2 regions of the Rothia sp. HMSC061C12 genome follow, and region 2 is predicted to be linked to the other one. Evidence: riboswitches for the same ligand, from Rfam matches in the RefSeq annotation. Region 2 holds a riboswitch; the other holds the start of a gene.

Region 1 (5,223 bases), on a different contig from region 2:
GTAGCACAGGTGGGTGTGAATCTGAGTGGAATCCTTTACCGCGCTGGTAGCCAGGCGGAAGGAGTTCACCGACCAATCCAGGTACTGCGGCTGCTCATCGCGGCGCAGGGGCAGCAGCTCGCGCAGAGCCGGCTCGTCCACCTGAATGATGCGGATGCCCGCCTCCTCCAGGTCGGCAATCTCGTCGGCAAGAGCCAGCGCCACCTGGTTAGCGGTCTCGCGGCGCGGCTGGTCGTCACGCACGAAGGACCACGCCAGAATCGTTACCGGGCCGGTGAGCATGCCCTTGACCGGCTTGTCGCTCAGCGACTGTGCGTGGGAGCTCCACGGCACGGTGAACGCCTCACCGCGCAGACCCTCGCCGTGACGCTTCACGTCACCGAACAGGATCGAGGGGCGGGTGCAACGCGAACCGTAGGACTGAACCCAGCCGTGGCGGGTGGTTGCGAAACCGTCGAAGTTCTCAGCGAAGTACTGAACCATGTCGTTACGCTCAGCCTCACCGTGAACCAGCACGTCCAGGCCCAGCTCCTCCTGCAGCTTGATGACCGAGGCAATCTCGTCACGCAGGAAGCCGTTCAGCTCCTCAGCGGAAATCTTGCCCGCACGAGCCTCCGCGCGGTGGCGGCGAATCTCCGCGGTCTGGGGGAAGGAGCCGATGGTGGTGGTCGGCAGCTTCGGCAGGTTCAGGTCGGCCTGAGCCGCGCGGCGAACGTCAATGGTCGGACGGTTGAAGTCCTCAGCGGTCACAGCGGCGGCGCGAGCACGAATCTCGTCGTTGTGCTTGCGCGGGTCAGCGGCGAAGCGAGCCAGTGCCTCGTCGGCAGCCTTCAGCTCCGGCTCGACAGCGGCCTCACCTTCAGCCAGGCCGCGAGCCAGCAGAGCAATCTCAGCGACCTTCTGGTCAGCGAATGCCAGGCCGTCCACGGGAACCTCGGCGGGGTCTTCCAGAGCCAGGTCGTGCGGCACGTGCTGCAGGGAGGTCGAAGAGGACACCGACACGGCGCCCTCGGATGCGCCGGGCAGCGCCTCCAGAGTCTTCAGAGCCGCGCGAACGTCGGCACGCCATACGTTGCGGCCGTTCACAACACCGGCAACCAGGTGCACGCCGGCGGCAGAAACGGACTCAAGCTCAGCCTTCGAGTACACGCCGTGCACCAGGTCAAGGTGCAGGGCCTCAATGCCGGTACCCAGCAGTGCCGGCAGGTTCTCACGCAGAGAACCGTAGGGGCTGGTCACCAGAATCTGCGGGCGCTTCTCAGCGGCAGCCAGGGCACGGTAGGTGCGCTCGGCAAGCTCGGCAACCTTCGCGTTGTCGGCACGGTCCACGGTCAGGCCCGGCTCATCCAGCTGAACCCACTCAACACCGCGCTCAGCCAGCTGCTCCAGCACCTGAGCGTACGCTGCAACGAACTCATCCAGACGGTCAACGGGGGAGAAGTCCTCAGCGGAACCCTGCTCAGCCTTAGCGCCCAGCAGCAGGGTCAGGGGACCAACAATCTGCGGGCGAACCTTCACGCCAGCCTTCTGAGCGACCTCGAGCTGCTCGTCAATAGCCTCAAGGTTCAGCTTAATCTCGGTGCCGGCACCAATCTCGGGCACCAGGTAGTGGTAGTTGGTGTCGAACCACTTGGTCATCTCCAGAGGAGGCAGGGTCTCGGTACCGCGCGCCAGTGCGAAGTAGCCGGGCAGATCCAGCAGGCCGCGTGCATCCTTAGCCTCAGCTAGACGCTCGGGAACCAGGGTGAACAGGCGAACCACGTCGAGCACCTGGTCGTAGTAGGAGAAGGTCGCCGGAATCGAGTAGTTATCAGCCTTCAGACCCGCAGCGGTCACGCGCTCGAAGTAGGTGCGCTGCACGTCAGCGGCGGTGTCCTGCAGCTCCTGCAGGGTTGCCTTGCCCTTCCAGAAAGCCTCCTGAGCCTTCTTCAGCTCGCGGAAGCGGCCCACGCGGGGGTAGCCAACAATGGTTGCGGCGGGGAATGCGGTGTTCGACATAATATTTTTTCCTTTACTGGGGATAGATAGGGGAGTCAGTTCCGGTATTTCGCCACCCAGCGGTGGGCGGTGAAACGGAGGTTGTAACTCCCGGAATATTTGCGGGGGAGACAATGGGAACGCATCCGACAAGGAGCGTTACGGGTTGGGTTAGGCGTATTCCAGTTCGCTCAGCGGCTGAGAGAAACGGTTGCTGTATCGGGGTAGGTCCAGCTGGTCCAGAACGTCCAGCACCGCCGCATGCTCGTTGAAGGTGAAGAAGTGCAGGCCCGGTGCGCCCGCATCCATCACGGCGCAGCACTGGTTCAGTGCGTAGTCCACGCCGATGCGGTGCAGCTCTGCGTTGCTGGTCGCCGTCTCTAGGGCGTAGGCGAGGTCCGTCGGGACTTCCATGCCCGCCATCTGGCAGAGGTTCCGCAGGCGCTTCAGGGAGGTCACCGGCATGATGCCCGGAATAATCGGAATATCCACGCCTGCCAGGTGCGCCGAATCGACCAGGGCGCTATAGCGTTCATCCTCAAAGAACACCTGAGTAATCGCGAAATCCGCGCCGGCACGCTGCTTCGACAGCAGAATCTCAATATCCTGCAACAGGGATGCCGACTCCGGGTGCTTCTGCGGGTACGCCGCCACACCAATCGACACCTTGCCAGCCGCCAGGTGGGCAAAATCTTCGCGTTCCACGCGGCGAATCAGCTCGACCAGGTAGCGGGCGAAGGGAAGCTCAGAAACCTGACCTTCCTGCACGTCACCGCGCAACGCCAGGAAGCCGCGCACGCCCAGACCCAGAATCAGACGGACCGCACGCTCCAGCTCATGCACCGAATGGCCTGCACAAATCAGGTGAGCCAGCGGGGTGAGGGAGGTTTCGTGCACCAGGTGGTCGAGCAGCGCCAGCGTCTTCTGACGGCGCTTCGCGTCACCTGAATAGGTGACCGAAACGTAGTCGGGGTTGGTACCCTCAAGCTCCGCAATGGTGTGGAGTAGCGACTCACAGCTTGCGTGTGAGCGCGGAGGGAACAGCTCAAAAGAAAGAGCCGGGTGAACTGTCGTCATAACCATCCTTCGTGTTCACCCGATAGATACGCACCGTGAGGGTGCGCGAATTCTTCTGCAGGATGCGCTGTACCGGTTTGCAGGTACGACTCATCAAGGGGTGCCGAAGGGTATTCTTCTCTATCGGTTCTGGCGGGAGCACCTTGTCCGTACCCTGCACCGTGAAGGTGGGGGATACTGGCGAGGTTGCTGCGACGTCGACGAGCCAGATCTCTCGGTCGCTCTTGATAGATAACGCTTTTACTCTACCCACCGCCTCCGAGGGCGTGCAAGGGGCACGGCGGTTGATGCCCTAATATTTCTGGACATGACATTGGGGCGAAATATGAACTTAATATGACCGACTATGACAAAGGGCGGCTGGAGGTGTTGCGGGTAGGGCTGTCGGCTGACCCCTGAATGCCCGGCACTATCGCAGATACGTTCGCTTAATATTCTTGGACACGCACGGATATGTGTGTTTTACATTTCATTGAGGGGTAGGGTAACTAATAAGGCACGGGTAGTGTTTTGATGTCCGCTCATCGAGGAGTTTCAGGACTCAAAGATGAGTTCAATATGATTTTGTGAGCGTGGTGAGAATGAAAAAGCTATTTTCTTCTATACTCTGGTCTTTCCGCCTAGCCTGGAAAACCTGTCCTGGGACCCTAGTGAGCGCCGCCCTATCACTAGCCGTTATAGCCTGCATTCCCCTGAGCCAATCCTTGCTAATCGGTAATACAGTATCAGCCTTGAGCGGTTCAAATGGTGGCGCGGCCTGGATTTATATCGTTGCTCTTGCCCTTGTCGTTGGAATTAATATTATTGCCCAACGCTGGGTAATAAGTAACATGCTAATCCTCAAATCAAAGGTGAATTATCGGGTTCACTGCATGTTAAATAACAGGTTATCTACATTTCCGTTATCTGATATAGGTAGCACAAAATCACAGGAAGATATACGTGCTGCTAGAGAGGCAATATCGAAACAGGAATTGCAGGTTCACACCATGTCAGTTATGACACTGGTGAGTGCCTTCGCAATGGTGTTACTTCTCTGTCTTAATATCGCGAACGTCAGCATTGTGGCAGCAATTTTTGCGGCACTGTGTTCATTGCCCCTAGCCATTGCAATGGTGATTCTCGCTAAACGTGATTACGCTATCTACACCCTAATGTACGAGGATTATCGGGCAGAGAACTACTATCTAGACAATCTGATGGCTCAGAGTCGAGCCCAAGAACTTCACCTCATGAGAGGCTCCCGATTTTTCTCGCAACGCGTAGCGTCCTGGCGACGCCGGGCAGCCGGTAGGGAATTGAGCCTTGAAAGTGTTAGAGGAATCATCTCCGTAGTTGCAGGGCTACTCTGCTCTGTCTTACTTTTTGCGTCCCTGTACTTCCTTGTGGATTCAGGCGCCGATATATCGTATGTGGCCGGATCGCTGATTGGAATCATTGCCTGTGTTGACGCGACCCAAGAGGTGGGATATTCATTTGGTCAGATTATTAATGGAGCATTATCTGTTCAGCAATTCCGAAGGGTATGCGACTCTGATACTTACGACCATGCTTCTGAGATAAAAACTTCTAACCCTAACCATGAAAATATTTCAAAAATTATATGCAAAGATGTATCCGTTCAGTATGAGGGCGCGTCGTCTTTTGCGCTTAAAGATATTAATCTTGAGCTGATGAATAATCAAATGATTGCAGTAGTTGGTGCCTCGGGCGCGGGAAAAACAACGCTAATAAATGCAATTCTTGGAATTACACCAATTGCCCAGGGGAGCATAACGTATAAGGGTGCTTCTTCTGAGAGTAAATACAACATGTTGGCGAATGTTGGTTTGGTGAGTCAAGACTACGGCCGCTATGAACTGACTGTGCGTGAAAATCTCCTGCTGGGTTTGCCGCAGGCGGCGGTTGAGCGTCTTGGTGATGCTGATTTGTGGTCGGCTTTGTCGGTGGCTTGTGCTGATGATTTTGTGCGTGGTCTTGAGGGTGGTTTGGATGCTCAGTTGGGTGAGTCGTTTGGTGGTGTTGGTCTTTCGGGTGGTCAGTGGCAGCGTTTGGCGTTGGCGCGTGTGGTTCTTCGGGATGCGCCGGTGTGGGTGTTGGATGAGCCGACCAGTGCTGTGGATGCTGAGACTGAGGAGGAGATTTTTGCTCGGTTGAAGGTGGCTGCTG
Region 2 (5,223 bases):
GACAGAAAATTGGACCCCGTGTACGGATCTGACAGGTACAGGCCCAGCCCGGCGGCAAAAATGCCCAGGCAGACCCCGCCCAGAACCGCAACCGGCATCAGCGCGATGGCGCCGAGCAGAAGCCCGGAACCCGCCCCGGTAGGGGGTGCCGTGAGGGAGAGCAACCACACGATGCCCACGTTGCTCAGGCCCGTTACGGATGCCAACAGCGCGGGCACCGCCGCCGCACCCAGCCAGTAGCCCGCATCCACCGGGCGTGCCGTGCACACGTACTCGAAGACGCCAATCCACCGGTCGGTGGCAACGCGCGCGACGATGCCGGCGGCCACCGAGCTGAGGGTGGCAATCAGGGCGGTCGCGCAGCCGATGCGTACCGTATCGTTCGCGGCGAGGTCGGCGCCCAAAAGCACCGTAAAAAGCACGTTAAGACCGGGTACGAGCACCAGGGTTGTGATGGCCGTTCCGAGGGTTGCGAAGGTAATAGAAGATGACCAGCCGATAGAGGCGGTAGACAGTGCCCGGCGCACCACGCCGGGCAGGGAATCAGTAGAGAGAACACGCACGCTACATCGCCCCCAGGGTGCCGCGACGACGGGCGGAGGCGAGAGCCTTCCGGGCAAAGAGGAAGGCGCACAACGCCCAAGCGAGGCTCACGGCGAGCGTCTGCGCAACGGGCAGGAGCGCATCCGCCGGGGTAGTGATGGTGGTACGCCCAAGTAGGAGATGAACCGGCGCCTGCAGGGGAATGAGCATGCCTACAGCATCTAGCCAGGCGGGCGCTTCAATGGTCGTGAAGAGAACCCCGGAAAGAATAAAAACCGGCACGAGCAACAGCTCCTCGTAGGCGATAGCGTTCGGTGTGGCCACGAAGAACACCGCAATCATGAACGTTACCGACAGGCACGCAAGCCACAGCAGGGGAACGCCCAGAACGTAGCGCGGCCAGAGTGCTGAAAAGTCCGTGACCTGCGGGTTAAGCGTCACAAGAGCCCAGATGAGCCACGACAGGGGCAAAGCCGCCATACCCACAATGGATGCGCTCGAAACGATAGCCGCCAGCACCCGCACCGGAGAAATCGACCCCGAACACAGGTACACGAGGGTCCCACGGAAACGCTCGAAATTGATGATGCCCGCAGACACGATGCAGACCGACCACATGCCCACAATGCCCGCGCGGGTCCACGCGAGGGTCGGGTCAACGGAGTGACCCGCGGAGCTCTGCGCCGCCGCATGCACCGCAAGAGCCTGAATAATAACCGACCCGAGCACCGTACTGATGAGTAGCTGAATGAAGTAGGGGACCGTCAGGAACTGGCGCAGGCTAAAGCCCATGAGCCGCAACTGACGGGCGCACTCCTGCCGTAGGTCGCCCCCTCGGCTCTGTTGCTGGGAGTCTTTCGGACGCCGTGTCTGAGCGTTCATCGCTTGAGCCCCTCCGCCATTGCCAGGTATGCCTCTTCCAAGGTTGCCGGGCGTGTGTACGGTTCGGTCCGTGCCCCGATACGTGCGGTGGCAAGCCCCTCCGCGAGGATACGGTGCGCCTCGCCCGCCTCGAACGTGGCGCGCTCGCCATGCCAGTAGAGGGTGAGTTCCCAGCCGGAACCGCGCGGGGCGAAGAGCACCGTAGCCTTATCGCCGAGGAGCCCACGAAGCGTATCAAGGCCCTCGGTGGCGGTGGCCTCGACCTGTACCACGGTCGTGGCGGCAATGCCGGCGTGCGCGGCGATGTCTTCGAGGCTGCCGCTCACGGCGACGGAACCGGCGCCTAACACGGTGATGGTGTGCGCCAGGTCCTCGATTTCGCCGAGTAGGTGGCTCGTCAGCAGAACGGCGGCGCCGTCTTCCGCGAGGGAGCGGATGAGGGTTCGCACGGTTAGGGCGATATCGGGGTCGAGCCCGTTGGTCGGCTCATCCAGCAGGAGCAGGGCGGGGGAGCCGAGCAGGGCGCGGGCAATATGTAGGCGCTGCTTCATGCCGCGGGAAAACTCCTGGACAGGCTGCGTTGCCGCATCGGTGAGTTCCACACGGGCTAGGGCATGCTCCACCTCGTGTCGTCGGGTCCGCCCGGAAACCCCCGCAACATCGGCGAAGAACAGCAGATTGTCGCGGGCACTGGCGCGCGGGTAGAAGCCGTTCTCCCCGCCCAACGCGAGGCCCACGTGGCGGCGAGCCCGCTGCGGGTGAGCGATAGCATCCACACCGTTCACGGTGAGGATACCGCCGGTAGGAGTGAGCAGGGTCGAGCACATCTGCACGGTGGTGGTTTTGCCCGCACCGTTGGGGCCGAGGAGGGCATGAATCTCACCGGAACTAACGCGAAGCGACACCCGGTCGACGGCGGTAAAAGCGTTTTCACCTTTGCCAAAGACGCGGCTGAGCTGCGCCGCATCAAGAACAAGAGACATGGTAGGTAACCTTCGGGTATGACCCTCTGGCCCCTATACCGGAGGGATGCTGAGCAGGATAAACGGCGTAGCGAGCCGTAGCGAGTTGTACCCTGCGTGAGTGTATGTGTCATTTCAGTGTACCGAAAAACCGTAGATAAAAGTGATGGGGGTTACTGTGTGGATGGTGGGTGTCCGCCTCCGCATCTCGATTGCCTCGTCCTCGGATTGCCCCGGCACCGTCGTTCGCGTTTTATGACAGACGTTAAAAAACGTCATCTTTGCAATGAAATGTCTTAAAGTACCGCGCACCCACAAAATCCTTGACCCCGCCCCGTGCCCTATGACACTCTAAATAACAGGTCAAGAGCGCCAGCGATAAGCCCCAGCTAGCTGGCCGGCAACCCTCCTCCGCGGTGGGGTGCCCTGGGTGAAGACCGGGCGGCACGCACAAGCGTGACGCAAGCGCGGGACCGATGTGACCGAAACCGGTACATCAATCGTGACAGGATTATTCGACGACGATTCCTGTACCGTCGGCATGCGGCCCCTTAAGAATCCCCAATAGGAGCCACGCATGAGCAACAACACTACCGTCCCGACTCCCGCCAACCCCGCCGGTTGGAAGTTCGAAACCCGCCAGATCCACGCAGGTCAGGCGCCGGATGCCGCAACGGGAGCTCGGGCACTACCTATCTACCAGACCACTTCCTTCGTCTTTGACAGCGCCGAGCAGGCAGCGAACCGTTTCGCCCTCGCCGAGCTGGGCCCCATTTACACTCGCCTCAACAACCCCACCCAGGAAGTCATCGAAAACCGTATCGCTTCCCTGGAAGGCGGCGTAGGCGCGCTGCTGCTGGCATCCGGTCAGGCAGCTATTACCTACGCAATCCTGAACATTGCCGGTGCAGGCGACCACGTTGTTGCTTCGCCCTCCGTGTACGGCGGCACCTACAACCTGCTCAAGTACACCCTCGCCGACCTGGGCATTGAAACCACCTTTGTTGAGGACCCGGACGACCTGGACGCATGGCGCGCCGCAGTCCGCCCCAACACCAAGCTCTTCTACGGCGAGTCCGTGCCCAACCCCCGCAACGACGTGCTCGACATTGAGCCCATCGCCAAGATCGCGCACGAAAACGGCGTACCCCTGATCGTGGACAACACCGTACCCACCCCGTACCTGCTGCGCCCCATCGAGCACGGCGCAGACGTAGTCGTCCACTCCGCCACCAAGTACCTGGGCGGCCACGGCACCTCCATCGGCGGCGTGATCGTTGACTCCGGTAACTTCGACTACGGTGCAGACCCCGAGAAGTTCCCCAAGTTCAACCAGCCCGCCCCCGGCTACCACGGCCTGGTCTACGCACGCGATTTGGGTAAGGACTCCGCGTTCGGCGCGAACCTCTCCTACATCCTGAAGGCGCGCGTCTCCCTGCTGCGTGACACCGGCGCCGCAATCTCCCCGACCAACGCCTTCAACATCGGCATCGGTCTGGAGACTCTCTCCCTGCGCATCGAACGCCACATTGAGAACGCCACCAAGGTCGCCCGCTGGCTCGAAGCAAACCCGCAGGTCGACAAGGTTATCTGGGCTGGCGTGGAATCCTCCCCCTGGTACGAGCGTGCACAGAAGTACCTGCCCAAGGGCCCCGGTGCGGTGCTCGGCTTCACCCTCAAGGACGCAACCCTGGAGGAGACCCGCGACTTCGTGGACGCCCTGAAGCTGCACTCCAACGTGGCGAACATCGGTGACGTACGCTCGCTCGTGATTCACCCCGCCTCCACCACCCACTCCCAGCTTTCCGCTGAGGAACTGGAGAAGATTGGCGTGTACCCGAACTTCGTCCGCCTGGCAGTCGGTATCGAGAACATCGACGACATTCTCGCCGACCTGCAGCTGGGCTTCGACACCCTCTCCTAAACGGTGATGCAACCCGCAGGTGGACCGGCAAGCTACGGCTTTTCGGTCCACCTGCGGATTCCCCGTTACGGAGCATGTTGTAACTGTGCGGCGTTGCTGCCGCCCAACCTGTTGCTTCTTCTACCCACAGACGAGTACCCCGCTCACACCCGGCACCACCTCGCCGACCAACCCAGTGAAGGGAACCCCATGACCACCCAGAGCACTAGCCAGTCCGGCACTACCAGCCAGCCTGTCACCGCACCCATCCCCGTGGCGGGCACCCGCACCGAGCACCCCGAAGCGCAAGGCTATCTGCGTCAGCTGAACATCGGCGACCTGGAGCTCGAGTCCGGCGTGACTCTGCCGCAGGTGACCATCGGTTACGAAACCTGGGGTACCCTCAACGAGACCGGCGATAACGCCATCCTCATCCTGCACGCACTCACCGGTGACACGCATGTCTCCCGCGGCGTGCCCACCCCGGACATGCCCGCCCCGCTGATTCGCGCTATCGAATCGGACGGCTGGTGGGAAGGCGTCGTCGGCCCCGGCTCGGTCGTGGACACCAACCGTTACTTCGTGATTGCCCCCAATATTTTGGGCGGCTGCTACGGTTCGACCGGTCCGGCCAGCATCATTCCCGAAGGCTACCCGGGCGCCGGCGAGCACTGGGGATCCCGATTCCCGCTCGTCACCATCCGCGACTCGGTGCGTGCTGAGGCGCGTCTGGCCCGGGCCCTGGGCATCACGAGCTTCCGCTACGTCATCGGCGGTTCCCTCGGGGGCGCACGCGCCGTAGAATGGGCCGCAACCAACCCCGAACTGGTGCGCGGATGCGCGGTCATCGCCTCCGGTCCTTCGGCCACCGCCGAGCAGATTTCCTGGGCGCACACGCAGAACCTGGCGATTCGCTCCGACGCGAACTTTGCC

What was found. A riboswitch is a leader RNA that binds a small molecule or an ion and turns the genes downstream of it on or off. The one in region 2 is predicted to bind S-adenosylmethionine.
Region 1: linked by a shared signal. The riboswitch ahead of HMPREF3055_RS06130 (methylenetetrahydrofolate reductase) and the one ahead of HMPREF3055_RS06260 (bifunctional o-acetylhomoserine/o-acetylserine sulfhydrylase) in region 2 are both predicted to bind S-adenosylmethionine.

Annotation. Positions count from the first base shown of each region.
Region 1 covers NZ_KV821868.1:8,750-13,972, forward strand. The annotation lists gene metE (5-methyltetrahydropteroyltriglutamate--homocysteine S-methyltransferase) at 1-1,998, opposite strand, end outside; gene HMPREF3055_RS06130 (methylenetetrahydrofolate reductase) at 2,149-3,054, opposite strand; SAM riboswitch class I at 3,172-3,288, opposite strand; gene HMPREF3055_RS06135 (ATP-binding cassette domain-containing protein) at 3,786-5,223, shown strand, end outside.
Region 2 covers NZ_KV821872.1:3,152-8,374, reverse strand. The annotation lists gene HMPREF3055_RS06275 (ABC transporter) at 1-563, opposite strand, end outside; gene HMPREF3055_RS06270 (ABC transporter permease) at 565-1,335, opposite strand; gene HMPREF3055_RS06265 (ABC transporter ATP-binding protein) at 1,422-2,408, opposite strand; SAM riboswitch class IV at 2,749-2,861, shown strand; gene HMPREF3055_RS06260 (bifunctional o-acetylhomoserine/o-acetylserine sulfhydrylase) at 2,965-4,311, shown strand; gene HMPREF3055_RS06255 (homoserine O-acetyltransferase MetX) at 4,501-5,223, shown strand, end outside.